Linked DNA regions of Rhodobium gokarnense. The protein of the gene in region 2 interacts with the protein of the main gene of each other region in a pairwise test. Links are inferred from orthologs where the notes say so. Each region holds a gene or a part of one and is shown on either strand. Other genes may lie near its edges. The genes, in order: M2319_RS17535 and M2319_RS15470.

Region 1 (16,111 bases), on a different replicon or contig from region 2:
AGCCCGACGACGCTGAGCGAGACGCTGTAATAGGTGCCGAGGATGACGCAGACCATCATCTGGCCGCGCATGAAGCCGGAGATGCTGGCGTCCATGTCGCGGGCCAGCCGGTGGATGGTGTCGCGATGCTGGCGCGGCAGCCAGGAATCGACCGTGGCGACCATGCGGTCCCAGTCGTTCAGCATGTAGAAGGCGACGACCGGCGTCACCACCAGGAGGGACAGCACGGACAGCAGCGACTGGCCGCCGCTCCACAGCGACTTGGCGAGGCTGGCGAGCCAGCTTGCGCCCTGTTTGACGAAGTCGCCGAGCTGGCCCTGCAGGTCGCCGGTGGTGATGCCGAGGGTTTCCGCCGCCCTGCCGTCCAGGAAATTGGCCGCAAGCCCCTGCAGCTTTTCCGCATAGCTCGGCAGGTTGGCGACGAAGCCGGAGAGCTGGTGGCCGAGCAGCGGCACGAAGATGACCAGCGCCAGGACGAAGCCGATGATGAAGAAGACGAGGATGATGACGGTGGAGAACAGCCGCCCGATGCCGTGGTTTTCCAGCCAGTCGGCGACCGGATCGAGCAGGTAGGCGAGCACCATGCCGGCGACGAACGGCAGCAGGATCCCGCGAAGCACCCAGAGGACGAGGACGGTGACGGCGAGCGCGATGACCCAGAAACTGACCTGGCGACCGAGGCTCAAGATGTGTGCTCCCCTTGCCCGTGATCGTCGCCGTCGGTCATGTGCCGCAGCCACTCAACGAGATATGCCACGGCTGAAAGAAGTGTCAAGAACGCGGTCACAATGACCATAAGGTTGCGAATCGGCGTCAGTTCGGAAGAAAGGCCGAGATCGGCGAGCACCACGGAGGCGAGCACGATCTGCGCCACCGTGTTGGCCTTGCTGACCAAAAGCGGCTGCATCGGCACCGGCCGGTCCATCATCCAGGATAGCATGACACCGCCGACGATGAGGACGTCGCGGCTGACCACGGCGATCACCAGCCAGAACGGGATCTCGTTGACCATGGCGAGCGCGATATAGATGGAGACCAGCAGCGCCTTGTCGGCGATCGGGTCGAGATAGGCGCCGAGATCGGAGCGCGAGGCGAAATGGCGGGCGATGAAGCCGTCGACGCCGTCGGAGACGCCGGCGATGACGAACAGCCAGAATGCTGCGGCGTAGGCCTCTGTCCCGATCAGCCAGACGATCACCGGCACCAGGAAGAGCCGTGCGACGGTTATCAGGTTCGGAACCGTCAATCCGCTGTGTTCATGATCCATTACTGCAACTGCCTTGCGGCGCCTTGCGCCCGCCCCTCCCGCACCGCCCTTGCGCCCCCTCATCTCCCGCGCGCCAGGCCCTTGACGGCGGCCGGCGGGAAAGTGCATCTGCGGCTTGCTTTCCAGGCAGCATATGTTTGGATGCCCGGCGCCGCGTCAATTGTTTTGGGCCGGCGACGATAACGCGCAACAGCAAGGATCGGCCAGACGCCATGAGCGAGACGAGCCGGGGCAAGCGCCCCTACACCTATGCCGGCGCAGGGGTCGATATCGGGGCCGGCAACGCCTTCGTCAAGGCGATCGGCCCGGCCGTGCGCTCCACCGCGCGCCCCGGTGCGGACGGCTCCATCGGCGGTTTCGGCGGCGTTTTCGACCTGGCCGCAACGGGCCTGAAAGACCCCGTCCTGATCGCCGCCACGGACGGCGTCGGCACCAAGCTGAAGATCGCGATTGAGACCGGACAGCTTTCGACCGTCGGCGTCGACCTCGTCGCCATGTGCGTCAACGACCTCGTCGTCCAGGGCGCCGAGCCGCTGTTCTTCCTAGACTATTACGCCTGCGGCAAGCTTGAGACGGACGAAGCGGCGAGTGTCGTCGAAGGAATCGCGGAGGGTTGCCGCCAGGCCGGCTGCGCGCTGATCGGCGGCGAGACGGCGGAAATGCCGGGCATGTATGCGGCCAAGGATTTCGACTTGGCCGGCTTTGCGGTCGGTGCTGCAGAGCGCGACGCGCTCCTGCCGCGCACCGACATCGAATCGGGCGACGTCCTCATCGGCATTGCCTCCAGCGGCGTCCACTCCAACGGCTTTTCGCTGGTGCGCAAGATCGTCGCCGACAACGGGCTTTCCTTCGACGATCCTGCCCCCTTCGATCCCTCGCGCAGCCTCGGCGAAGCGCTGCTGGAGCCGACGCGCATCTATGTGCGCTCCGCGCTGGCCGCGATCCATGCCGCTTCCGGCGGCGTCAAGGCGCTCGCCCATATCACCGGCGGCGGGCTGACGGAGAACCTGCCGCGGGTGCTGCCGGAGGGAATCACGGCGCGGATCGATCTCGACCGCGTGGCGGTCCTTCCCGTCTTTTCCTGGCTAAGGGATCTCGGCACCATCGCCGAGGACGAGATGCTGACGACCTTCAATTGCGGCGTCGGCATGGTCATGGTGGTTGCGCCCGGCGCCGCCGATGCCGTGCTGGAAGCGCTGACCATCGCCGGCGAGCGGGCCGAGGTGATCGGCCGCTGCCTCGGCGGGCCGGACGCGCAAGCGGGCGTTCCGGTCCTCTATGACGGCGCCCTCTCCTTTCCGGAAACCGGTTCCGCGCAATGACGAAACGTGCCCGCGTCGTCGTGCTGATTTCCGGGCGCGGCTCCAACATGGCCGCGCTCATCGAGGCCGCGAAGGACCCTGCCTATCCGGCCGAGATCGTCGCCGTCCTCTCCAACCGGCCGAATGCGGCGGGACTGGAGACCGCCGCGGCCGCCGGAATTGCGACGGCGGTCGTCGACCACAAGGATTTCGACGGCCGCGAGGCGTTCGAAGAAAAGCTCAGCGCGGCGATCGAATCGTTCGATCCGGACCTCGTCTGCCTTGCCGGCTTCATGCGGCTGCTGACGTCAGGGTTTGCCGAAAAGTGGCGCGACCGGCTTATCAACATCCACCCCTCGCTGCTGCCGTCCTTCAAGGGTCTCGACACCCACGTCCGGGCGCTCGCGGCCGGCGTCAAGCTGCATGGCTGCAGCGTCCATTTCGTCCGCCCGGAGATGGATGCCGGGCCGCTGATCGCGCAAGGCGCGGTGCCGGTGCTTTCCGGCGATACGGAGGAGACGCTCGCCGCCCGGGTGCTCGCGGCAGAGCACGAGCTTTACCCGGCGGCCCTGGCGCTCGTTGCCAGCGGGCGCACGCGGGTCGTCGGCGACCGGGTCATCGTCGAGCCGGAAGAGGACGCAACGCCGCCGGCCCTCGTCTGGCCGAAAGCAGGTTCCGTTTCCAACGGGCGATGACCGCGGCGGCCGTCCCCATGTCCGGGATGGTTACTTGCAGGACTGCAGCGAGGCCTTCAGGGCATCGCTCTGGGTCGAGGTCAGCCCGTCGCCGAAGAACGGCTCGTCGGCGATGTCGGCCGCGGACAGCGTCTTGACGGCAGAGCTCGCCGCGCATTTGCAGCGGGTCGCCGCCGATTCCCGCTGGTCCGGCCGTTTCCAAAGATCGAACACGCATTCATCGACCATCTTGACGCGAAGGTCCTCGCGTCCGGCCGCCCGGGCCTCGTCTTGGGCGCCGATGAGGGCGAGCCCGACAACAGCCGCGCCGCCCAATGCCAACAGGGAAAGCCGCATCCACCGCTCCTTCTTCCGGTTGCGTTCCAGAATCCTATCCCCGGAAGCGCGACATGCCACAGCGCCTCCGGAGCCCCTAAGGTAGGCACCGGTTACCGGTTCGCAAACGCCTCAGGCCGCTTTTTCGACGACTTTTTTCAGCCACACCTTGGCATCGTGGAACGGCGCGCCGCCATGGGGCGCGATCGGGTCGGCACCGATGAGCACGTTGATGCCGATGCCGTCGACGAAGGCGCCATTCGGCCAGATGCTCTCCACGATGAGGACGCCCGGCTTCACCGCATCGGCGATGCGGGCGTGGAGCCGCACCGTTCCGCGGCCGTTGCCGAGGATGACGAGGTCGCCGTCGACAATGCCTGTGCCCTTGGCGTCCTCCTCGTGGACCATCACTTCCGGACGGCCCTCCCGTTTCTTGGAGGACGGCGTCTCGGTGAAGGAGGTGTTGAGGAAGGAGCGCGCGGGGGACGTCGCCAGCCGGAACGGGTGCTCGTCGTCCGTGGTCTCGATGACCGGAACGAAATCGGGAAATTCCGGCAGCGCGTCCCAGGCGCCGTGAAGGCCTTCGGCCGGGCCGAAATGGACATTGTCCCAGCCGGGCCGGAAATGGAACTTGCCGTCCGGATGGGCAAAGCCCTCGGTGAAATGCGCGCGCTCGAACGCCGGCTGGCAGTCGATCCAGCGGTTTTCCTCCAGCTCTTCCAGCGTCCCGAGGCCGGAGTGCTGCAAGAGCCAGTCGATGTGCTCCCGGGCGGTCATGGCAAAGCCGGGATGTTCGAGGCCGAGCCGCTCGGCAAGGCCGGCGAGGACCTCGACATTGGAGCGGCACTCCCCCGGCGCCTCGACCTGCTTTCCGCCGAACAGGAGATGCTGCTGGCCGCCGGCCTGGTAGATGTCGTCGTGCTCCAGGAACATGGTTGCCGGCAGCACGATGTCAGCCATCTTCGCGGTATCGGTCAGGAACTGCTCGTGGACGCAGGTGAACAGGTCCTCGCGCAGGAAGCCGTCCCGGACGCGTGCCGATTCCGGGGCGATGCAGACCGGGTTGGTGTTCTGGATGAAGAGCGCCTCGACGGGCGGGCCGCCGCGCAGCGCCTCGGCATCGCCGGTCAGGACACGGCCGATCTGCGATTGGTCGAGATTGCGCACCGAGGTGTCCAGAAGCTCGGTTGCCATGACCATCGACTTGTCGAGCTTGAAGATGGCGCCGTTGGAGAGGAAAGCGCCTCCGCCTTCATACGCCCAGGCGCCGGTCACTGTCGGGATCGAAATCACCGCATGCATGGAGACGGAGCCGCTTCTGCCTCGGGTGAAGCCATAGCCGGTGCGGAAATAGGTTTTTTTGGTAGCCCCGACCAGCGCAGCGAGAGCCTCGATCTCCTCGACAGTGACGCCGCAGATATCCGCGGCCCACTCCGGCGTCTTGCCGGCCAGATGCGCCTCGAAGGCCTCCGGCGCGTCCGCGTAGCGGGAAAGATAGTCCCGGTCGGCATGGCCGTCGCGAAAGAGGATGTGCATGACGGCGCAGGCGAGCGCCGCATCGGTGCCAGGCCGGATGACGAGCGCAAGATCGGCCTGCTTCGCCGTCTCGGTGCGGTAGATGTCGACGACGGCGATCTTCGCCCCGCGCGTCTTCCTGGCCGTTATCGCATGGGTCATGACGTTGACCTGGGTGGCGACCGGATTGGTGCCCCAGATGACGACGCAGTCGGATTTCGCCATCTCGCGCGGGTCGGGGCCGGCGACCCGGCCGGTGCCCGCCGCATAGCCCGTCTGGGCGGCCATGGAGCAGACCGTGTCGTATTGCCGCGAATAGCGCTTCTCGTGGCGGAACCTGAAGATGCTGTCGCGCTGCACGAGGCCCATGGTGCCGGCGTAATAGTACGGCCAGACGGCCTCCGGGCCGTGCCGGCTCTCCGCCTTCAGGAGCGCTTCGGCGGTGATGTCGAGGGCGGCCTCGAAGGAGATCTCCTCGAACCGCCCCTCGCCTTTCGCGCCGACGCGGCGCAGCGGCTTTGCCAGCCGGTCCGGATGGTGCAGCCGCTCGGCGTAGCGTGCGACCTTGGCGCAGATGACGCCGGCCGTATAGGGATTGTCGGATGCCCCGCGCACCCGGCCGATCCGGTCCGGCGCCAGCACCTCCACCTCCAGCGCGCAGGTCGACGGGCAGTCGTGGGGACAGGCGGACGGCACCGTCCGGGGAAAGGTCTCGCTCGGCATCTCGGCCTCCGATTGGCGTGCGGCCCGGCAAGCGCCCCGGCCGCGGCCGGCTGCTCCACAAATGAGCGCCGACACATGCGGGATCGGACAAGTGATATCGCGTCAAAGGGTCTTTCGAAACGCCGTTTTGTTGAAAATGGATGGCAAATGCGCTTGAAACGGAGGCGCGGCGCAACAACCTAGGACGTATGCCGCCGCCGTGCGGTCTTTCATCCGGCAGGCTCCGGCAAGCTGACACCCCGAACCCGACGGGACGCAATGAATTTCTCCAACTCGATCGCAGCCGATGTCACCGCCGGGGAATGGGCGGTGTTCATTGCGGTCGTGTCGGCGATCCTCGTCTTTGACCTCGGCTATCTGCACCGCCAGGCCCGCGCCATCAAGCTGAAGGACAGCCTCCTCCTCGTCGGCCTCTACGGCTCGATAGCCTTTGCCTTCGGCGTCTGGGTCTGGCTGGAGTTCGGCACCGATGCGGGCGCGCTGTTCTTCACCGCGCTGATCATCGAGCAGAGCCTTTCCATCGACAACGTCTTCGTGATGTCGGTGATCTTCACCTATTTCGCGATCCCGCCGGAACACCGGCACCGGGTGCTGTTCTGGGGCATTCTGGGCGCCATCGTCTTCCGGGCGATCATGATCTTTGCCGGCACGGCGGCGGTCGCCTCCTTCGACTGGCTGCTGCTGATCTTTGCTGCCATCCTCGTCTTCACCGGCATCAAGCTCCTGTTCATGCAGGAGGAGGACGAGCCCGACCTTGAGCGCAACCGCATCGTCCGCTTCGTCATCCGCCACCTGCCGGTGACCAAGACCATCCACGGCAAGCGGTTCTTTGCCCGCGAGCCCGACCCGAGATCGGCCTCCGGAACGGCCATCAAGGCAACGCCGCTGTTCCTCGCCCTCGTCATCATCGAGGGCGCCGACATCGCCTTTGCGGTGGATTCCATCCCGGCCGTCCTCGCCCTCTCCCAGGACGTCTTCATCGTCTACACCAGCAACATTTTCGCGATCCTGGGGCTCCGCGCCCTCTTCTTCGTCGTCGACGCGCTGATCTCCAAGTGCCGCTACCTGAAGCCGGCGCTCTCGGCCATCCTGGTGCTGATCGGCGGCAAGATCGTCTGGGACCATCTGATCGGCAAGGTCGATCCGGTGCTCTGTCTCATCGTCACCGTGGCGATCCTCGGCGGCGCCTTCGCGCTCTCGGCCATCCGCGGCAGGCAAGCCTGCGAGAGCAACGAGATGCCGGCGCCGAAGACCCAGCCGGTCCGCGACGAGTAACGCCGGCCGTTGCCGGAACGCAAAACGGGCCGGCGCAGCGGCCGGCCCGTTCCGAAATTCCTGACAGCGAGACGCTGGTTCAGCCGACGATTTCCGTCGCGGCGAAGAAGTAAGAAATCTCTTCCTTGGCCGTGTCCGGGCCGTCGGAGCCGTGCACGGAGTTCTCGCCGATCGATTCCGCAAAATCCTTGCGGATGGTACCGTCCGCGGCCTCGGCCGGGTTGGTGGCGCCCATCACTTCGCGGTTCTTGGCGATGGCGTTCTCGCCCTCAAGCACCTGCACGACGGTCGGGCCGGAGCTCATGAACTCGCACAGCTCGTCGAAGAACGGCCGCTCCTTGTGGACCGCGTAGAAGCCCTCGGCCTCGCGGCGGGACATCCAGATGCGCTTCTGCGCGACGACGCGCAGGCCCGCGCTCTCCAGACGGTCGACGATCTTGCCGGTGAGGTTGCGCTTGGTGGCGTCCGGCTTGATCATGGAGAAGGTGCGTTCGATCGCCATCTCCGGATCCTTTCCTTGAAATCTCGATGGGGGAATGTGGCGTCAGCCTTCAAAAAGGTCGCCGGACGTATAGCGACGGCGCCAGCTTCCCGCAAGCCCGCAGCATAACCGCCCGTTGCAGCATCCGGGGAACCGAGCGGCGGATCGACGCAATCCGGTAAAGCCGCTATCCCTTTTCCTTCCCCTCGACGGGACCAATCCCCTATTGTCTCCCCGACGATCGGCGATGCGCTAGGCCCGTGCAGCGGAGAGACCTCGATGAAAGACTATTTCCTGATGAACGCGGAATATGGCCGCTGGGCCAATGCCCGCCTCCTCGACGACTGCGCGACGCTGACCGACCACGAATACCACCGCGACATGAACGCGGTGTTCGGCTCGGTGCACGCGACCCTCAACCACCTCTATGCCACCGACACGATCTGGCTGCACCGCTTCACCGGCGAGGGCGAGCCGCTCGAGACCTATGAGGACATCCTGTTCGAGGACCTCAATGACCTTCGCGAGGCGCGCGCCGTGCTCGACGAGCGGATCATCGCCTTCTTCCAGCTCCTCGATAAGGACGACATTCACCGCGAGCTCCTGTTCCGCACCGCACGCCGGCCGTCGGTGACCTCCCGGCCGTTCCCGGTCGCGGTCGCCCATTTCTTCACACACCAGACGCACCACCGCTCGCAGATCCATCTGTGCCTGCGCCAGTTCGGCAAGAGCCCGCGGCCGATCGACATCATCCATTTCCACAAGGCGCCGGCGACCGAAGAGGACTGATCGCCCTTCCCGCCTGCCGCTACCTCCGCGCCCTTGCCTTGGGACCTGAAATAGGTCACCAAGCGCGTCATGTTGCGCATCACAGACCTCACCTACCGGATCGCCGGCCGGATGCTTCTGGACGCCGCCTCGGCGCGGATTCCGGACGGCGCCAAGATCGGCCTCGTCGGCAAGAACGGCACCGGCAAGACGACGCTGTTCCGCCTCGTTGCCGGCGACGTTGCGCCGGAGAGCGGCGAGATCGTGCTGCGCAAGGGCGCGCGCATCGGCGGCGTCGCCCAGGAGGCGCCGGGCGGGCCGGAGCGGCTGATCGACTTCGTTCTCGCCGCCGACACCGAGCGTGCCGCGCTGATGGCGGAGGCCGAGACCGCCACCGACCCGGACCGCATCGCCGACATCCATACGCGGCTTGCCGACATCGATGCCCATGGCGCGGAGGCGCGGGCCGCCACCATCCTTGCCGGCCTCGGTTTCGACGAGGCGGGCCAGCAGCGGCCCTGCTCGGACTTTTCCGGCGGCTGGCGCATGCGCGTGGCGCTCGCCGCGGCGCTGTTCGCCGCGCCCGACCTTTTGCTCCTCGACGAGCCGACCAACTATCTGGACCTGGAAGGCACGCTGTGGCTTGAGGCCTATATCGCGCGCTACCCGCACACGGTCCTGCTCATCAGCCACGACCGGGACCTCCTCAACTCCGCGGTCGACGGTATCCTCCATCTGGAGACCCTGAAGCTCTTTTCCTATCGCGGCGGCTATGACCAGTTCGAGCGCCAGCGCCGCGAAAAGATGCTCCTCAACGAAAAGGCGCGGGAAAAGGCCGAGGCGCAGAAGAAGCACATGGAGGCGTTCGTGGAGCGCTTCCGCTACAAGGCCTCCAAGGCGCGCCAGGCCCAGTCGCGGCTGAAGATGATCGCGAAACTGGAGCCGATCGCGGCGATGGTCGACGACAGCCTGCGTCCGTTCGAGTTCCCCAACCCGGACAAGCAGCTCTCGCCGCCGATCATTGCCATGGAGAACGTCGCCGTCGGCTACGAGCCCGGCAAGGCGATCCTGAAGGGGTTGTCGCTTCGGGTCGACGACGACGACCGCATCGCCCTCCTCGGCCCCAACGGCAACGGCAAGTCGACCTTCGCCAAGCTGATTTCCGGGCGCCTGAAAGAGCAGTCCGGCACCATCACCACGGCGCCGAAGCTGGATGTCGCCTATTTTGCCCAGCACCAGCTCGACGAACTGGTGCCGAGCCAGTCGGCCGTCGACCATGTGCGCGCGCTGATGCCGGAAGCGCCGGAGCCGAAGGTGCGCTCGCGGGTCGCCCGCTTCGGGCTGCCGACCGACCGGATGGAGACGCCCGCCGGCGACCTTTCCGGCGGCGAGAAGGCGCGGCTCCTGCTCGGGCTTGCCACGTTTTCCGGCCCTAATCTGCTGGTGCTCGACGAGCCGACCAACCATCTCGACGTCGATGCGCGCGAAGCCCTCGTCCAGGCGCTCGCCGCCTATTCCGGCGCGGTCCTCATCATCAGCCACGACCGGCACCTGATCGAGTCCTCCGCCGACCGGCTGTGGCTGGTGGCGGACGGGACCGTGAAAGCCTTCGACGGCGACATGGCGGACTACCGTCGCCAGGTGCTGAAGAAGCCCGACAAGGGCGACGCCTCGAAGGGCAACGGCAGCGCCGAGGCAAACGGCGACAAGCTGACCGGCCAGGAAAAGCGCAAGGCCGCGGCCGCCCGCCGGGCAGAGATGGCGCCCCTGAAGCGGGACATCGACCGGCTGGAAAAGGATATCGAAAAACTCAACGCCAAGATCGCCGACCTCGACCGGCGCCTCGCCGACCCGGACCTCTTCGCCAGCGACCCCGACGCCGGCGCCCGCCTCGCCAAGGAACGCTCCGATACGGCCGCCCGCCTTGCGGCGACGGAGGAAACCTGGCTGGAGAAATCGGCGGACTACGAAGAGGCGATGGCAGAGGTTTAGGGGCGGCGGCACCTCGGGCCCGCGTGCAAGCCACGGCCCTCACTTGCCACCCCTGGATCGCTTCGCTGCGCTCGCGATGGCGGCTGAGGTTTGTCACTGCCCTGCCCAACCCCTCCCCGTCATCCCGGCCGGAGCGAAGCGGAGAGCCGGGACCCATTGCCCATCTCCACAAGGTATGCCGTCAAGGGTCCGTAGCAGGCCGTGCTCCAACGCGAGCGCCCCCCCTGCCCGCCAGCGGCATACCGTGTGGAGATGGGCAATGGGTCCCGGGTCAAGCCCGGGATGACGACTGAGTGAGCGGCAGGTGACCGCATTTGAGCTCCAACGCCGTCCGACGGCGAAGGCTGATATATAACATTAGAAAAATTATTTATTATTCTGTTTTTATTTCTCTTTCCGATATTCCGCAATCGTGTGCGGAATGCTCTTGTCGGGCCGCGTGATCACATAATCCTCGGACCAGACGCGCCTTAAACCGAGCTCCTCGAAGCGGGCGAGTTCCGACGGTGTCAAGGGCACCGGCGGGCCCACCGGGGCGGCGTCCTCCGGCCTCGTGCGGGCGATCACCAGGAGCCGGCCGCCGGGGGCGACGAGATCGACGACGGCGGCAAAGGCCGCCTCGCGCAGGTCATCCTGGAACGACTGGATGGTGTAGCACTCGTGGACGAGATCGAAGGCGCCGACCCATTCCGCCGGCGGATCGAACAGGTCGGCGAGCCGGAAGTGGACGCCGGCCCCGGGGAACCGCTCCCGCGCCCAGGAGATCGCGTGCTCGGCGAAATCGAAGCCAACGGTCTCAAAGCCGGCATCGGCGAGGGCCACGGCATTGTCGCCAAGGCCGCAGGCGACGTCGACGGCGCGGCCCTGCCGCTCGCCTTCCGGCAGGCGGGACAGCCAGTCGGCAAGCGCCGGCTTGGGCTGCAATTCGGCCCACGGCACAGCCGCCGGATCGTGGTGGGCGCCCTCATAGACCGCCTCGAAGAAGGCGTGGCGCTCGTCGATTGTCCTGCCGTCCTGGGCCTCGTGGGACAGCCGGTCCCGGGCAGCAGAACGGCGGGCTTCGAAATCGTCGCTCATGCCTTCTTCTCCCAGCGCCCGCTTTCGGACTGTTGCCAGTAGGTGAGGTCGAAGTCGGCGGCCTTCACCGCCTTCCAGCGCGCGCGCGCGTCGGCCAATTCGTCGGCGTCGCGGCCGTCGAAGACGAAGACGGCACGCTCGTAAGCGGCAAGATCCGGCGGATCGGCGCGGTCGACGAGAAAACGCACCGTGGCGCCGTTCGGATTGTCAGGCGCATCGGTGAGGTAGACCGGCTGGTCGGCGTCGAAGCCGTCGCCGGAGCTGCCGTGCGGCAAAAAACTGTCGTCGCGATAGTCCCAGAGCCGCTGGTTCAGCGCCTCGCAGCGCTCGCGCGAGCCAGTCTGCACCACGGTGCGCCAGCCGCGTTCCAGGCATTTCTCCAGGAGGCCGGGGAGCACGTCGTCGAGCCCCCGGCGCTCCAGATGGTAGAACAGCACCTCGGTCATCGGCGCACCGGCGTCCGCCCCGCCCTATTCGTAGTTCTCGGCGATCAGCCGGTCGAGCAGGCGGACGCCGAAGCCGGAGGCCCAGCCCTGGCTGATGTCGCTCTTGGGCGAGCCCATGGCCGTGCCGGCGACGTCGAGATGGGCCCAGGGCACGTCGTTGACGAAGCGCTGCAGGAACTGCGCCGCCGTGATCGAGCCGGCCCAGCGGCCGCCGGTGTTCTTCATGTCGGCGTTCTTGGTGTCGATCAGCTTGTCGTATTCCTTGCCGAGCGGCATCCGCCAGAGCTTCTCGCCGGTGGTCTCGCCGGCCGAGGAGAGCGCCGCGGCGAGGTCGTCGTCGTTGGAAAAGAGCCCGGCGCGCTCGTGGCCGAGGGCGACGATGCAAGCGCCTGTCAGCGTTGCCAGATTGACCATGAAGCGCGGTTTGAAGCGGTCCTGGCAGTACCAGAGCGCATCGGCGAGCACGAGCCGGCCTTCCGCGTCGGTGTTGATGACCTCGATGGTCTGGCCCGACATGGAAGTGACGATGTCGCCCGGCCGCTGGGCAAGGCCGTCCGGCATGTTTTCCACGAGGCCGATAACGCCGACGACGTTGACCTTGGCCTTGCGCGCGGCAACGGCATGCATCAGGCCGGTGACGGCGGCGGCGCCGCCCATGTCGCCCTTCATGTCCTCCATGCCGCCGGCCGGCTTGATGGAAATGCCGCCGGTGTCGAAGACGACGCCCTTGCCGATGAAGGCGACCGGGGCGTCCTTGGCCTTGCCGCCGTTCCAGCGCATGATCGCCATGCGGGCCGGGCGGGCCGAGCCCTGGGCAACGCCGAGAAGCGCGCCCATCTTCAGCTTCTTCATGTCCTTGTCGGTGAGGATCTCCACCTCAACGCCGAGCTTTTCCAGCTTCTTGGCGCGTTTGGCGAAGTCCTCCGGGCCGAGCACATTGGCCGGCTCGTTGACGAGGTCGCGGGCAAGGATGGTGCCGTCGGTCACCGCGTCGAGCATTCCCCAGGCCTTCTTGGCCTTGCGGGTGTCCTCCACCAGCACCTGGACCTTGGCGAGCGGCTTGGCGCCGTCGTCGTCCTTCTTGGTCATGTAGGCGTCGAACTTGTAGGCCCTCAGCTTCATGCCGGCGGCAATGGCCGCTCCGGCATCCGTCGCGATTTCCTTGCCCGTCGGCGCCTCGACCACGATGTCGGCGGCCTCGGCCCCGAGCGTCGAGAGCTTGGCGAAAATGACGCCGCCGAGCTTCATCCAGTCCTGCTCGTCCGGCACTTCGTCCAGCTTGCCGAGCCCGACGACGACGATGCGGTCGAGGGCCAGCCCCGACGGCGCAACCAGGTCAAGCGTGCTGCGGGCCTTGCCCTTGAAATCCGCCGCCTTGAAGGCGCGGGCGATCTGGCCGTCGCTTGCCGAATCGAGTTCGGCGCCGATCGAGCCGAGGGAAAGCGCATCGTCGGTGAAAACGACCGCGACGCCGGCTTTCGGCGCGGCCAGTTTGGAAAAGGAGAAGCTGGGGAGTTTTGCCATGGTATCGCTCAAAAAGGAGGGCTGTTGGTGGCCGGCGGAACACCGGCCCGAAGAGGCAAAGATGGCGCGCCGCGGCGCCAACGGCAAGTCGCGGACACGAATCGGCCTTGCTGCCGTCCTAACCGGGCTTCATGGATACGAGGAATAGGCGCCTTTTGCTCCCAAGCTTTCGGACACTGCCGCCCGGCATTTGCCGCGAAAACGATGCGGGAACGCCACAGGAGGCGGCGAAGCGGCGGAGGCAGCGGCGGAAAGACCTGATTAACCTTACATTTTCGCATCCTATTAGCCATTCTTGGGCAACAATCCTGGCGGACGGTGAGACCGGCCGCGGTGCGGCAACAAGGGGAAGGCTTCCGGACCGGCAACGGCCGGCCTCCGGACACGGTGCATGAGGGTACTTGAGCGTTACGTCCTGTGGCGGCTGACGATCGCCTTCGTCGGAACGACGGTCTCGCTTGCCGGCGTCGTCTGGACGACTCAGGCGCTGCGGCAGTTCAACCTCGTCACCGTTAAGGGACAGACCCTCTGGGTGTTCCTAGAAATCACCGTGCTCGCCCTGCCCCTGCTTCTGCTCCTGATCATGCCGTTTGCGCTCGCCATCGCCATGGTCGTCGTCCTCAACCAGATGAACGGCGACAGCGAGCTGGTCGTCATCAACGCCACCGGCGCCCCGCCCTCCGTGCTGCTGCGTCCGTTCGTGATTCTCGCCGTGGTCGTCAGCCTGACGGCGGCAGCGCTGTCGACGGTGATCGCGCCGGCCGGGATGCGGTTGCTGCGCACCGAACTGACCAAGGTGCGCGCGGACCTCGTCGCCAACATCGTCAAGCCGGGACGGTTCATCGAGATCGAGGACGGCCTCACCTTCCACATCCGCGACCGGGTCGGCGACGGCTCGTTGAAGGGCATCCTGCTCGACGACCGGCGCGAGGCCGACGAGGCCTTCACCTATCTCGCCGAACGCGGCCAGATCCTGGAAGCGTTCGGGCGCACCGTGATCGTCATGAACGACGGCACCATCCAACGCCGCACCGCCGATGGCGACCTCTCCGTCGTCGAGTTCGAGGCCTACGGGTTCGATCTCACCAATCTGACGACCGAGGACCGGGACCCGGTCTACAAGGCGAGCGAGCGGCCGCTGTCGGAGTTGCTCGCGCCGGACACGAGCGATGCCTATGTGGCCAAGAATCTCGGCCGCATGCGCAGCGACCTGCACGACCGCCTGTCCCAGCCCCTCTACCCGATCGCCTTTGCGCTGATCGCGTTCCTGTTTCTCGGCGAGGCGCGCACGACCCGCCAGAGCCGCGGCGTCGGCGTCGCCATGATCCTGACGATCTGCCTCCTCCTGCGCCTCCTCGGGTTCTTCAGCGCCAACCTCGCCGTGCGCTCGGCGCTGGCGGTTCCGTTCGTCTATCTGGTGCCGATATCGGCGGCGGCCGTCGCCTATGTCTACATCGCCACGGAGACCCGGCCGGTCCTGCCGCGTGTCCTGAGCCGGCTCGGCGATCTGCTCTACGAGGCAACGGCGCGCCTCGCCCGCCGGTTCTCCGCCAGCCCGTCGGCGCGGGGGTGACGGCGATGATGATGGTTGGCCCGACGCTGCTGCGCTATTTCTCCCTGCGGTTCGCCAAGTGGATCGTCGGCCTCTTCCTCCTCGTCACCCTTTTGATCTTCATGGCCGACTTCCTGGAGGTCGTGCGCCGGACCGCCGACAAGGAGGCCTTCACGCTGTGGCGGGCGCTCGCCATGTCCGCCTTCCGCGTGCCCTCCCTCGTGGAACAGGCGATCCCGTTTGCGACGCTGTTCGGGGCGATCGCCGCCTTCGTCGGCCTGTCGCGGCGGCTTGAGCTGGTGATCTCGCGCGCGGCCGGCATCTCGGTGTGGCAGTTCACCGCGCCGGCGCTGATCACCGTGCTGGTCATCGGCCTTTTCAGCGTCGCCGTCTTCAACCCGATCTCGGCGATGCTGAAGGAGCGCTCCGACGAGATCGGCATCCTGTTGTTCGGCAACGAGCAGCGGGTGGTGCTGCAGACCACCGGGGCGGTCTGGCTGCGCCAGAGCGGGACCGACGGCGAATCGGTGCTGCACGCCGAATACGCCCTCAAGCAGGGCACCCATCTGGTCGGCGTCACCGTCTACACCTTCAATGACAAGGGCCACTACCTGCAGCGCATCGACGCCAAGGACGCGTTTCTGGGCGAAGGACGATGGGATATGAAGGACGCGACGGTGCATCGGCTCGGCGCCGATCCGGTCAGCTACAAGTCCTATATCCTGTCGACCTATCTCGACCCGGCGCAGGTCCGCCAGAGCCTCACCAAGCCCGACACGATCTCGGTCTGGGAGCTGCCCGCCTTCATCCGGCTGGCCCAGAACGCGGGTCTGCCCGCATACCAATATCGGTTGCAATATCAAATGCTTCTCGCCAGGCCGCTGCTTCTTGTCGCAATGGTCCTGGTGGCCGCAACGGTATCGCTCGGCTTCACCCGGTCAGGGGGAGTTGGACGCCTGATTCTAGGTGGAATCGTTGCGGGCTTCGTGCTTTATGTGGTGACGGAATTCGCCAAGGGCCTCGGCGGTGCGGGAATCGTGCCGCCGAGCGTTGCCGCGTGGACGCCGGGAATGATCGCCACCTTGTTGGGTTTTACTGTGTTGCTGTATCGGGAGGACGGTTGATCACTAGGGCATCCGGACACGGCGCAATGGGGAGCGTGGGACGGCGTATGTCGCGC
Region 2 (12,005 bases):
TGCGGATCAGGCGCTTCAGGTCGGCGCTCTCATCGATCATGGAATCGAGCCGGTCGAGGTCTTTCTCAACCGTTTCAATGGCCTTGGCATCTTCGGCCAGCTCGAACAGAGCAGTGGCGTATCTCTGCGCAACCGTCGGAACTGTCGATGAACTCTCAGTCAAGGGCTCTGTCTCTCACGCGGATCGTCACTGACGACTTCCAAAGCTCATCGCTAAAGTCTTGCAAGAGAAGACTTTTTCCGACCGCAAAAACGATTGGCAGGATTGTGCCCCGAAAGCCGGGCTTCGCATAGCACATGGGTGAGGGGCACGCAACATCGCCATTTCATTCCTTGGTCGTAAAGGGGGTGCATTGTTCCCGCTTTTCGGGCGAAAAAATACGACCTGTGGCCGGGCCGCCCGCCTGCAACGACCGGTTTGCATCACACGCCGCAATCGCCCTTGACCGCGACGCCGGCGCGCCAGTCGCCGCGGCGGATCACAATCCGGCCTTCGAAGTTCTGGCTTTCCATCCCCTTCGTTCCCGGCTTGAGGCGCGCGACCATACGCAGGTCGCTGTCGTCAAGGCCGCGATAGCGGCGCACCAGCATGCCCGCCCCGTCGGTCTTTTCGCCGCGGAAGACGAAGGTCTGCAGCCTGCCGTTGACGACGGCGCGGGCGCGCGGACCCTTTTCCTCGCTCTCCCCTTCGGGCTGCGGGTAGTCGGAGACGAAGACGAAGCGCCAGGTCGCCTCGTCGTCGAAGCTGAAGGCGGCCGCATCGGCCGGCGTCATGAAGTTGCAGTACTGTGTGGCGTCGCCGCCGGTCATGACGCCGATGGAAAACAGCATGTCCGTGCCGGCGGCACGGCCGGCGCCGGGACCGGCAAGAAGTATGGCACCGGCCATTGCGGCAACGATCGTCCCTGTCCTGACCATTCCCCGGTCCTCCCTGTCGGTGTTTTCGTTCCGACGATCATGGCACAGGTCCGGCGCGAATGCCCCCTCCCATATAAAGAGTGCCTTGCCGGGATAGGGGCTCACATGAAGCTGAGCGGCTCGATGTCGATGGCGAGGCGGACGCCCTTCTTCGGCACCGGGCCGGCCGCCAGCCAGCGGTGCAGATAGGCCTGGATGTCCGCCGACCGGTCGGCATGGACGAGGAGGCGCTGGCGGTGGCGGCCGCGGATGACGGCAAGCGGCGGGTCGGCCGGACCCAGCACGTGGACACCGTCCTGGTGGGGCGCGGCGCGGGCAAGCTCGCGGGCGAAGCCTTCCGTCAGGGGCCGGTCCGGGCCGGTGACGAGGAGGCTCGCCAGCCGTGCAAAGGGCGGCATGGCGGACCGCTCGCGCGCCTCCAGCTCGGTCGCATAGAAGCTCTCGCGGTCACCGGAGACCAGCGCCCGCATCACCGGATGGTCCGGCATGTAGGTCTGCAAGTAGCCGACGCCGGCGCCGTCGCGGCGCCCGGCGCGGCCCGTCACCTGGGAGATGAGCTGGAAGGTGCGCTCCGCCGCGCGCGGGTCTGCGGTGGAAAGGCCGAGATCGGCATCGACGACGCCGACGACCTTGAGCTTGGGGAAGTTGTGACCCTTGGCGACGAGCTGGGTGCCGATGATGATGTCGCCCTCGCCGCCCGCGATCGCCTTCAGTTCGGCCCGCAGCCGCCTGGTGCCGCCGGGCATGTCGGAGGACAAGACGATGATGCGGGCATCGGGAAAGTCGGCCGCGGCTTCCTCGGCGATGCGTTCGACGCCCGGCCCGCAGGCGGTCAGCGAATCGACGTCGCCGCAGGACGGGCACGCCTCCGGCGTCGGCATGGAAAAGCCGCAATGGTGGCAGGTGAGCACGCTGCGGAACCGGTGCTCCACCAGCCAGGCGCTGCAATCCGGGCATTCGAAGCGGTGGCCGCAGGAGCGGCAGAGGGTCAGCGGCGCATAGCCGCGGCGATTGAGGAAGAGGAGCGCCTGGTCGCCGCGGGCGAGCGCCTCGCCGACGGCGCGGGTCAGCGCCGGGGCCAGCCAGCGGCCGCGGGCCGGGCCACCCCGGCGCATGTCGATGGCGTGGATGTCCGGCAGCGCGGCGCCGGAGGCCCGGTCCGGCAGCTCGATGCGGCGGTAGCGGCCGGTATCGGCGTTGTGCCTTGTCTCGATGGAGGGCGTTGCCGACGACAGGATTACCGGAAAGCCGGCGATGTGGCCGCGCACCACCGCCATGTCGCGGGCGTGGTAGGCGACGCGGTCGTCCTGCTTGTAGGCCGGGTCGTGCTCCTCGTCGACGACGATGAGGCCGAGTTCGGGAAAGGGCAGGAACAGCGCGGAGCGGGCGCCGACGACGACCCGGACCGAACCGTCGATGACGCCGCGCCAGAGCCGCACCCGCTGCTTCGGCGGCACATCCGAATGCCACTCGCCGGGGCGGCAGCCGAAACGCTCCTCGAAGCGCTGCAGGAATTCCGAGGTGAGCGCGATCTCCGGCAACAGCACCAGCGCCTGGCGGCCGCGGCGCAGGGCTTCGGCCACGGCCTCGAAATACACCTCGGTCTTGCCGGCGCCGGTAACGCCGTCCAGCAGCGTGACGGAGAAACGCCGCTCGGCGACGGTCGCCGTGATCTCCTCTGCCGCCTTGTCCTGGGCAGGGCTCAGGTCGCGGCGGTTCCAGTCGGCCTCCGGCATGGGCGCCGGCGGGGCCGCCGGCAGCGGCACGATCTGGAGCGTGCCAGCGCCGATGAGGCCGTCGACGACGCCGGGGCTGACGCCGGCGGCGGTCGCAAGGCCCGTCTTCGACCAGGAGGGGTTTTCCTCAAAGAGGTCGAGCACGCGGGCGCGGGCCTTGGTCATCCGCTCGGGCGGCGCCCCGGCAAGGCGGACGCCTTTCAGCGGCGGTTCGGGCTCCAGCGCCTCCGGCACCCGGAGGACCATGCGCAGCACCATGCCGGGCGGCGCCATGGTCCAGCGGGCGACCCAGTCGATGAAGCGGCGCATGCGCTCATCGATGGACGGGACGTCGAAGACGTGGAGGATCTCGCGCAGCTTCGACGGATCGACCGGCTTTGCGCCGCCGCCCTCCCAGATGCCGGGCTCCCAGACCGCGCCGACGACCTGCCGGTTGCCGAGCGGTATCTGGACGACGGTTCCGGGCCCAAGGTGCATTCCCGCCGGGACCCGGTAGCTGTAGGCCGTCTCCACGGCGACCGGCACCAGCACCGGAACGGTGGCGGCAGGCTCTTCGGGGGCCGGCTCAAGGCCCGGCAGGGAGGCGGTCTGGTTGGCCACGCAGGCTCCGGCAGTCGGCGACGTTGGATGCCCGACGGCGACTCAGCCGGCCGGGACGACACCGGAGGATAGCGGGCGGCCCGGCGGGATAAAGCCTCCTTGCCGACGGCGTTAGATAAATCCAGCATTTTCCGGCATGATCGGCCGCGCCGTTGTTGCACCTTGGAATTAAATACGGAGTAAACTGGTGACGAATTGTCAATGTTGCTGGTGTAACCTCTTGATCTGCAAAGGCGTAGACGCGCCAACGTGCCCGTCTTGATTGTATACTTGGTATAAAACTGCGGAAGGAGACATGGCAGCGCCGCTGATCACCGCCAGACCCGACCTTGCTGCGGAGGTGACCGCCTGGCTCGCCCACCTCGCCGGCACGCGGCGGCTTGCGGCAAAGACGGTCGAGGCCTATGAGCGCGACGTCCGCCAGCTCCTCTCCTTCCTGACGCTGCATCTCGGCGGCGCGCCGGGCATTGCCGACATTGCCGACCTGAAACCGGCCGATTTCCGCGGCTTCCTCGCCGACCGGCGGCGCGCCGGGGCGGGTCCGCGCTCCATGGGCCGGGCGCTTGCCGGCGTGCGCTCGTTCTTTTCCTTCCTGGAGCGGAAGGGCCTTGCCAACGCCGCGGCACTGAAGGCGATCCGCACGCCGAAACAGCCCAAGACGTTGCCCAAGCCGATCGCGGCGGCCTCGGCGCGGCGCATGGTCGATGCCGACGAGGCGCTCGACGAGGAGCCCTGGATCGCCGTGCGCAACGCGGCCGTTCTGTCGCTGCTCTACGGCTCGGGCCTGCGCATCTCCGAAGCCCTCGGCCTTTCCCGCGCCGAGGCGCCGGTCGATACCGTCGAGTCGCTGCGGGTGACCGGCAAGGGCGGCAAGACCCGCCTGGTGCCGGTGCTCGCCGCAACGCGCGAGGCGGTTGCGGCCTATCTGAAGCTCTGCCCCTATGCGCTTGCCGAGGACGGGCCGCTCTTTGTCGGTGCGCGCGGCGGGCCGCTGTCGCCGCGCATCATCCAGATCGCCGTCCAGCGGCTGCGCGGCGCGCTCGGCCTTGCCGAGACCGCGACGCCGCATGCCCTTCGCCACTCCTTCGCCACGCATCTTCTCAGCGCCGGCGGAGACCTCCGGGCAATCCAGGAACTGCTCGGCCACGCCAGCCTGTCGACCACCCAGATCTACACCGCGGTCGAAAGCGACAGGCTCCTCGACATCTACCAGAAGGCACATCCGCGGGCCTGACAACGAAAGGACGGGTCTTTTTCCGGCCCAAGGTGGGGGAGGCCGGGACGCTCCGTCGGGGACAGACCGATGACACCATTTGCAAAGAGCGCGATGTTCGCCGCCGCCCTGCTGGCCCTGCCGGTGGCGATGCCGGCCAGCGCCGAAGCCAAGGACTGCGAGATGCCGCCGGAAGTCGGTACCTGGGTCCACCCGCGGCCGCGGGTCGGCGTGATCTCCTCCATCGAAGTCGAATATGAATGCGTCCGGGGCCGCTTTGAGGGCAACTGGCGCGTCCGGGCCAAGAGCGAGTGCTCGCCCCGCGACTGCACCTGGGGCTGGGCGCCGGGTCAGCGACTCGACCAGGCACGGCTCTACGCCGCCTTCGAGGTATTCTTCGGCACCCGCTACGTGACGCTGCATGCCTACGGCCACCGCATGCAGGTCGACGTGATGGTCACCTATCACGACACGCGCAAGGCCGACGAGCACTACAGGGTGGTGCTGGAACGGGACTGATCGATCCGCGCGGGCGGGACCGCTGCCCATGCCCGGATGGCGAGGCCCGGCCGGCAGCTAAACAATCTGTGATTTGTCGCCCAAAGATGCGTCATGATACTTTTTGACGCAGTCCGGCAATTCGTCTGCGCCCCCCGACCGCGCGCTTCATCTTCCAGGCCGGCACATGACAGGAGGCACTGCCATGATCCGCACCACCACCACGCTTCTCGCCGCTTCGGCTTTCGCGCTCAGCGCCTCGATCGCCCTTGCGTGCCCCTACTCCAAGACCGACACCACGGCGTCCTATGAGGGCAAGTCGATGAAGTCGGCCCAGATCACGCCGCTTCCGAGCTCCAAGGGCGCCAAGTCGGATTCGCTGGCGACCAGCGACGTGACGCCGACGGCCGAATAACAGGCCGCGTCCGCTTTCTCCTGAACCAAAGTCTGTCCCGAAAAAAGAGCCGGGCCGTCGAACGACGGCCCGGCTTTTTTTGTAGGGACGCGCATTGACCGGGCCGATGGTGCGCGCGGGAACGCCCTGATTTCCAAATCCCCCGAGCCGGTGGGTCCGAAGGTCGTCAATGCGCTTTTGTTGGCCGAGGGGACATCAATGCCCGTTGGTCAGGCGCAACGGTCGCGCCGGGCCGCGTCACATGTGGATCGGACGGTTGTCGACGGCGAGTGCCGCTTCCTTGACTGCTTCGGACATGGTCGGGTGGGCGTGGCAGGTGCGGCCGAGGTCCTCGGCGGAACCACCGAACTCCATCAGGACGGCCGCCTCGTGGATCATCTCGCCGGCGCCGGCGCCGACGATGTGGACGCCGAGGACGCGGTCGGTCTTCTGGTCGGCGAGCACCTTCACGAAGCCTTCGGTCTGGGCCATGGCCTTGGCGCGACCATTGGCGCTGAACGGGAACTTGCCGACGGAATAGGCGGTGCCGGCCTCCTTCAGCTCCTCTTCGGTTTTCCCGACCGAGGCGACCTCCGGCATGGTGTAGACGACGGCCGGAATCACCTCGTAGTTCACGTGGCCGGCCTGGCCGGAAAGCTGTTCGGCGAGCGCGATGCCCTCGTCCTCGGCCTTGTGGGCGAGCATCGGACCGGCGATCACGTCGCCGATGGCATAGATGCCGTCGACCGAGGTCTTGAAGTGGCCGTCGGTCTTGACCCGGCCCTTGTCGTCGAGGGCAACACCGACATCGTCGAGGCCGAGGCCTTCGGTGTAGGGCCGCCGGCCGATGGCAACGAGGATGACGTCGGCTTCGATGGTCTCGGCCGCGGCCTCGCCGGCCGCCGGCTCGATGGTGGCGACGAGCTTCTTGCCCTTCTTGTCGATGCCGTCGAGCTTGGAAGAGAGCATGAACTTCATGCCCTGCTTCTTCAGCATGCGCTGGAAGTTCTTGGCGACGTCGCCGTCCATGCCCGGCAGGATGCGGTCGAGGAATTCCACGACCGTGACCTCGGCGCCGAGGCGGCGCCAGACCGAGCCGAGCTCCAGGCCGATGACGCCGGCGCCGACGACGATCATCTTGCCGGGCACCTTGTCGAGCGCCAGCGCTCCGGTCGAGGACACCACCTGTTCCTCGTCGATCTCGATGCCCGGCAGGCGGGCGACGTCGGAACCGGTGGCGATGACGATGTTGCGGGTCTCCACGATCTCGGTCGAGCCGTCCTCATGGGCGACCTCGACCTTGCCGGCGGAAAGGATGCGGCCGGTGCCGTGGAAGGCCGTGATCTTGTTCTTCTTGAACAGGAATTCGATGCCGCCGACATTGCCGTCGATGGTCTCCTGCTTGTGCTTCATCATCGCCGGCAGGTCGAGCTTCGGCTTGGCGACCTTGATGCCGAAGCCGGCAAAGGAATGCGCCGCCTCCTCGAACAGTTCGGAGGTGTGCAGCATCGCCTTTGAGGGAATGCAGCCGACATTGAGGCAGGTGCCGCCATGGGTGGCGCGCTTTTCGACGACGGCCACCTTCATGCCCAGTTGCGCGGCGCGGATCGCGCAGACATAGCCCCCCGGGCCGGTTCCGATGACGACGAGATCGTAGGTCATCCCAAGCAATCCTTCGGCTTGGCGGGCCGTCCGGCCCGCATGGTCAGATCAATGCTAACAGACTTTTCCGGCGCAACGGAGGTGTGGCGCCGGCGACAGGCGACCGGCGCGGCGCGGCGGCGACCATCGCGCCGCGCCGGCAGGGTCTAGAGGTCGAGGATCAGGCGCTGCGGATCCTCGATGGATTCCTTGACCCGCACCAGGAAGGTGACGGCTTCCTTGCCGTCGACGATGCGGTGGTCGTAGGAGAGCGCCAGATACATCATCGGCCGCACCACGACCTGGCCGCCGACGACCATCGGCCGCTCCTGGATCTTGTGCATGCCGAGGATGCCGGACTGGGGCGCGTTGAGGATCGGCGTCGACATCAGCGAGCCGTAGACGCCGCCATTGGAGATGGTGAAGGTGCCGCCCTGCATGTCCTCGATGCCGAGCTTGCCGTCCCTGGCGCGGCGGCCGAAGTCGCCGATGGACTGCTCGATGCCGGCGATCGACAGCCGATCAGCATCGCGCACCACCGGGACCACCAGGCCCTTGTCCGTGCCGACGGCAACGCCGACGTGGTAGTAGTTCTTGTAGACGAGGTCGGTGCCGTCGATCTCGCCGTTGACTGCCGGGATCTCCTTCAGGGCGTGGCAGACGGCCTTCACGAAGAAGCCCATGAAGCCGAGCTTGACGCCGTGCTTCTTCTCAAAGAGGTCCTTGTATTCCTTGCGGAGCGCCATCACCGGGGCCATGTCGACCTCGTTGAAGGTGGTCAGCATCGCCGCCGTGTTCTGGGCGTCCTTGAGGCGCCTTGCGATGGTCTGGCGCAGCTTGGTCATCCGCACCCGCTCCTCGCGGGCCTCATCGTCCTCAGGCGGGGTGACGCGAAGGGAAACCGGCTCCGGAGCCGGCGCGCTGGTCTGCGGCGTGGAAGCCGGCGCGGATTTGGCCGGCTTGTCGGCGGCGGCCAGCACGTCTTCCTTCAGGATCTGGCCGCGCTTGCCGGAGCCTTCCACGTCGGAGGCGGACAGGCCCTTTTCCTCCATCAGCTTCTTGGCGGCCGGCGACGGCGGCATGGCCCCATCGTCCTTGCCGTCGTCCTTTTTCGCGGGCTCGGCGGCCTTGGCGGGCTCGGAGCTTTTCTGCGCTTCGGCCTTCTTGTCGGCCGGCTTGGCCTTGGCAGCAGTGCCGTCGCCTTCGCCGATGGTGCCGAGGAGCGCGCCGACCTCGACGGTCTCGCCGTCGGTGACGAGGATCTCGCCGAGGACGCCGGCCGTGGGCGCCGGCACCTCGATCGTCACTTTGTCGGTCTCAAGCTCGACCAGCGGCTCGTCGGCGGAAATCGCGTCGCCGGGTTTCTTGAACCACTGGGCAATCGTCGCTTCGGTGACCGATTCGCCAAGGGTCGGTACGCGGATTTCGGTGGCCATTTTCGTCTCGTCTCTTTTCTTCGGTAAGGATGGCGTCGGCAGAATTCAGCGGCTGCCGCGCTATTCCGCAAAAGCCTCGTCAAGGAATGCCTGGAGCTGGGCGAGGTGCTTGGACATCAGGCCGGTGGCGGTTGCCGCCGACGCTGCGCGCCCGACATAGCGCGGCCGCGGGTGCTTGGCATCGATCTGGCTCAAAACCCATTCCACATAGGGCTGGATAAAGTACCAGGAGCCCATGTTCTTGGGCTCTTCCTGGCACCAGATCACCTCCGCCTGCGGGAAGCGGGAAAGCTCCTGCAGCAGCGCCTTGGTCGGGAACGGATAGAGCTGCTCGACGCGCAACAGGTAGACGTCGTCGATGCCGCGCCGCTCGCGCTCCTCAAAGAGGTCGTAATAGACCTTGCCGGAGGACAGCACGACGCGGCGCATCTTGTCGTCGGCGGCGAGCTTGACCGATTCCCCGGGGTGCAGCTCGGCATCGTCCCACAGGAGGCGGTGGAAGGTGGAATCGTCGGCCATCTCGTCGAGCCGCGAGACGCAGCGCTTGTGGCGCAGCAGCGACTTCGGCGTCATCAGCACCAGCGGCTTGCGGAAGTCGCGGTTGAGCTGGCGGCGCAGGATGTGGAAGTAGTTGGCCGGCGTCGTACAGGCGGCAACCTGCATGTTGTCTTCGGCGCAGAGCTGCAGGTAGCGCTCCAGGCGGGCCGAGGAGTGTTCCGGGCCCTGGCCCTCATAGCCGTGCGGCAACAGCAGGGCGAGGCCCGACATGCGCAGCCATTTGCGCTCGCCCGACGACAGGAACTGGTCGATGACGACCTGGGCGCCGTTGGCGAAGTCGCCGAACTGGGCCTCCCAGAGGGTCAGCGCGTTCGGCTCGGCCAGCGAATAGCCGTATTCGAAGCCGAGCACCGCTTCCTCGGAGAGCATCGAGTTGATGACCTCGTAGCGGGCGCCTCCCTCGTCGAAGGCCGACAGCGGGCTGTAGCGCTCCTCGGTCTCCTGGTCGTAGATCACCGAATGGCGCTGGGAAAAGGTGCCGCGCTCCACGTCCTGGCCGGACAGGCGCACCGGGTGGCCCTCCTTGACGAGGGAGGCAAAGGCCAGTGCCTCGGCGGTCGCCCAGTCGATGTTCTCGCCGGATTCCAGCGCCTTGCGGCGGTTGTTTAGGAACCGCTGGATAGTGCGGTGGGCCTTGAAGCCCTCCGGGATCTCGGTGATCTTCTCGCCGATCTCGCGCAGCTCGTCCTTGACGACGCCGGTCTTGCCGCGGCGCGGATCGTCGATCGCCTGGGCCTGCTTGATGCCGGTCCAGCGGCCGTCGAGCCAGTCGGCCTTGTTCGGGCGGTAGGAGCTGCCGGCCTCGAACTCCGCATCGAGATGCTCGCGCCAGCGGGCCCGCATGCCCTCGACCTCGTCGGTGGTGACGAGGCCCTCGGACACGAGCTTTTCGGAATAGATGTCCGTGGTGCGCGGATGCTCGCGGATCTTGCGGTACATCAGCGGCTGGGTGAAGGACGGCTCGTCGCCCTCATTGTGGCCGTGGCGCCGGTAGCAGAACATGTCGATGACGACCGGCTTCTTGAAGAGCTGGCGGAATTCCGTCGCCACCTTGGCGGCGTAGACCACCGCTTCCGGGTCGTCGCCATTGACGTGGAAGATCGGCGCCTCGACCATCTTGGCGACGTCCGAGGGGTACGGCGAGGAGCGCGAGAAGCGCGGATTGGTGGTGAAGCCGATCTGGTTGTTGATGATGACGTGGATCGAGCCGGCGGTGCGGTGGCCCTTCAGGGCCGACAGGCCGAGGGATTCCGGCACGACGCCCTGGCCGGCGAAGGCCGCATCGCCGTGGATGAGGAGCGGCATGACGCGGGCGCGCTGTTCCAGCGGCACGGTCTCGCCGCGCGGCTGGTCGGCGTACTGGTCCTGCTTGGCGCGGACCTTGCCGAGCACCACCGGGTCGACGATCTCAAGGTGCGAGGGGTTGGCGGTCAGCGACAGGTGCACCCGGTTACCGTCGAACTCGCGGTCCGAGGAGGCGCCGAGGTGGTACTTGACGTCACCGGACCCCTCGACGTCGTCGGGGTGGATCGAGCCGCCCTTGAACTCGTGGAAGATCGCCCGGTGCGGCTTGCCCATGACCTGGGCGAGCACGTTGAGACGGCCGCGATGGGCCATGCCGAGGACGATCTCGCGGACGCCCAGGTGGCCGCCGCGCTTGATGATCTGTTCCAGCGCCGGGACGACGGATTCGCCGCCGTCGAGGCCGAAGCGCTTGGTGCCGGTGTATTTGACGTCGATGAAGCGCTCGAAGCCTTCGGCCTCGATCAGCTTGTTGAGGATCGCCACCTTGCCCATGTCGGTGAAGGCGACGCCCTTGTCCGGACCCTCGATGCGCTCCTGGATCCAGCCCTTCTGCTCCGGCACGGAGATGTGCATGAACTCAACGGCGAAGGTCGAGCAGTAGGTGCGCTTCAGGATCGCCATCATCTCGCGGACGGTGGCGAATTCCAGGCCGAGCACGTAGTCGAGGAAGATCTTGCGGTCCCAGTCCTCCTCCATCAGCCCGTAGGAGCGCGGGTCGAGCTCCTCGTGGTCGGGACGGACCTGGAGGCCGAGGGGATCGAGGTCGGCATGGAGATGGCCGCGGATGCGGTAGGCGCGGATCATCATCAGGGCGCGGATGGAATCGCGCGTCGTCTGGTAGACGTCGGCGTCGGTCAGTTCCACGCCGCGCTTGTGCGCCGCTTCCTTGACCTTGGTCTCGATGCGCTGCTGGGCCGGGGCCCAGTCGCCGTCGAGGGCCGAGACCAGCTCGCCGTTCAGCGGCACCGGCCAGTCGCCCCGTTTCCAGGAGGCGCCCTTGGCCTCCTTCAGGACGTTCTGGCGCTCGTCCTTGAGGTCTTCGAAGAAATCCTGCCAGGCATCGTCGAGCGTTGCGGGCTCTTCCTGATAGCGGGCGTAAAGATCTTCCAGATAGGCGGCGTTGCCGCCATAGAGAAACGACGTCTGTGCGAAGGCCTTGTTCGCGTCCTGGCGTGCCATGGCTGATGCGGGGATGCCCGCTCCGTATGCTCGTCGACGCGGCCCCATGCCGCGTCTCCCTCCTTGAGTTGCCTCCTGCCCCGGACGTGTCCTCCGGACCATCGGGCGGTCCGGCAGTTTCCTGGAACAATCCTAGACATTTGGTATATGGCCGGGCTTTTCTTTTGAAAAAGCCCGGCTCGTTGTTTTTTTTAGCCTTTCAGCAGGTCGACCAGCGTCGTGCCGAGCTGTGCCGGCGACGGGGAGATGCGGATGCCGGCCGCTTCCATCGCCGCGATCTTGTCTTCTGCGCCGCCCTTGCCGCCGGAGATGACGGCGCCGGCATGGCCCATGGTGCGGCCCGGAGGCGCCGTGCGGCCGGCGATGAAGCCGACCATCGGCTTACTGCGGCCCTTCTTGGCCTCGTCGGCGATGAACTGGGCGGCGTCCTCTTCGGCCGAGCCGCCGATCTCGCCGATCATGACGATGGACTGGGTCTCGTCGTCGGCGAGGAACATCTCCAGCATGTCGATGAACTCGGTGCCCTT

The links.
Region 1: the proteins of M2319_RS15470 (region 2) and M2319_RS17535 interact in binary tests that used the Escherichia coli proteins (3 or more experiments, as listed by UniProt). The link is inferred for Rhodobium gokarnense from one-to-one orthologs.

Annotation. Positions count from the first base shown.
Region 1 is NZ_JAOQNS010000011.1:45,017-61,127, reverse strand. The notes cover bases 7,974-10,881. They hold M2319_RS17535 (ABC-F family ATP-binding cassette domain-containing protein), read left to right. Parts: upstream 7,974-8,430; coding sequence 8,431-10,332; downstream 10,333-10,881. Other genes in these bases: M2319_RS17530 (class I SAM-dependent methyltransferase), read right to left, coding at 10,717-10,881; M2319_RS17540 (DinB family protein), read left to right, coding at 7,974-8,361. In the rest of the region: M2319_RS17580 (AI-2E family transporter), read right to left, coding at 1-686; M2319_RS17575 (CDP-alcohol phosphatidyltransferase family protein), read right to left, coding at 683-1,267; purM (phosphoribosylformylglycinamidine cyclo-ligase), read left to right, coding at 1,480-2,589; purN (phosphoribosylglycinamide formyltransferase), read left to right, coding at 2,586-3,263; M2319_RS17560 (hypothetical protein), read right to left, coding at 3,294-3,599; M2319_RS17555 (molybdopterin-containing oxidoreductase family protein), read right to left, coding at 3,711-5,816; M2319_RS17550 (TerC/Alx family metal homeostasis membrane protein), read left to right, coding at 6,075-7,091; ndk (nucleoside-diphosphate kinase), read right to left, coding at 7,171-7,593; more of M2319_RS17540, read left to right, coding at 7,852-7,973; more of M2319_RS17530, read right to left, coding at 10,882-11,409; M2319_RS17525 (DNA polymerase III subunit chi), read right to left, coding at 11,406-11,855; M2319_RS17520 (leucyl aminopeptidase), read right to left, coding at 11,880-13,379; LPS export ABC transporter permease LptF, read left to right, coding at 13,771-14,952; LPS export ABC transporter permease LptG, read left to right, coding at 14,958-16,055; M2319_RS17505 (LPS-assembly protein LptD), read left to right, coding at 16,103-16,111. UniProt on the Escherichia coli protein: Genetic data indicate it may be involved in ribosome assembly or function.
Region 2 is NZ_JAOQNS010000009.1:17,677-29,681, reverse strand. What follows is about bases 8,297-11,838. They hold M2319_RS15470 (2-oxoglutarate dehydrogenase E1 component), read right to left. Parts: upstream 11,479-11,838; coding sequence 8,497-11,478; downstream 8,297-8,496. Other genes in these bases: sucD (succinate--CoA ligase subunit alpha), read right to left, coding at 11,670-11,838; odhB (2-oxoglutarate dehydrogenase complex dihydrolipoyllysine-residue succinyltransferase), read right to left, coding at 8,297-8,436. In the rest of the region: M2319_RS15510 (F0F1 ATP synthase subunit delta), read right to left, coding at 1-163; M2319_RS15505 (hypothetical protein), read right to left, coding at 424-918; M2319_RS15500 (primosomal protein N'), read right to left, coding at 1,020-3,254; M2319_RS15495 (tyrosine recombinase XerC), read left to right, coding at 3,550-4,488; M2319_RS15490 (hypothetical protein), read left to right, coding at 4,558-4,986; M2319_RS15485 (hypothetical protein), read left to right, coding at 5,171-5,380; lpdA (dihydrolipoyl dehydrogenase), read right to left, coding at 5,618-7,021; more of odhB, read right to left, coding at 7,168-8,296; more of sucD, read right to left, coding at 11,839-12,005. UniProt on the Escherichia coli protein: E1 component of the 2-oxoglutarate dehydrogenase (OGDH) complex which catalyzes the decarboxylation of 2-oxoglutarate, the first step in the conversion of 2-oxoglutarate to succinyl-CoA and CO(2).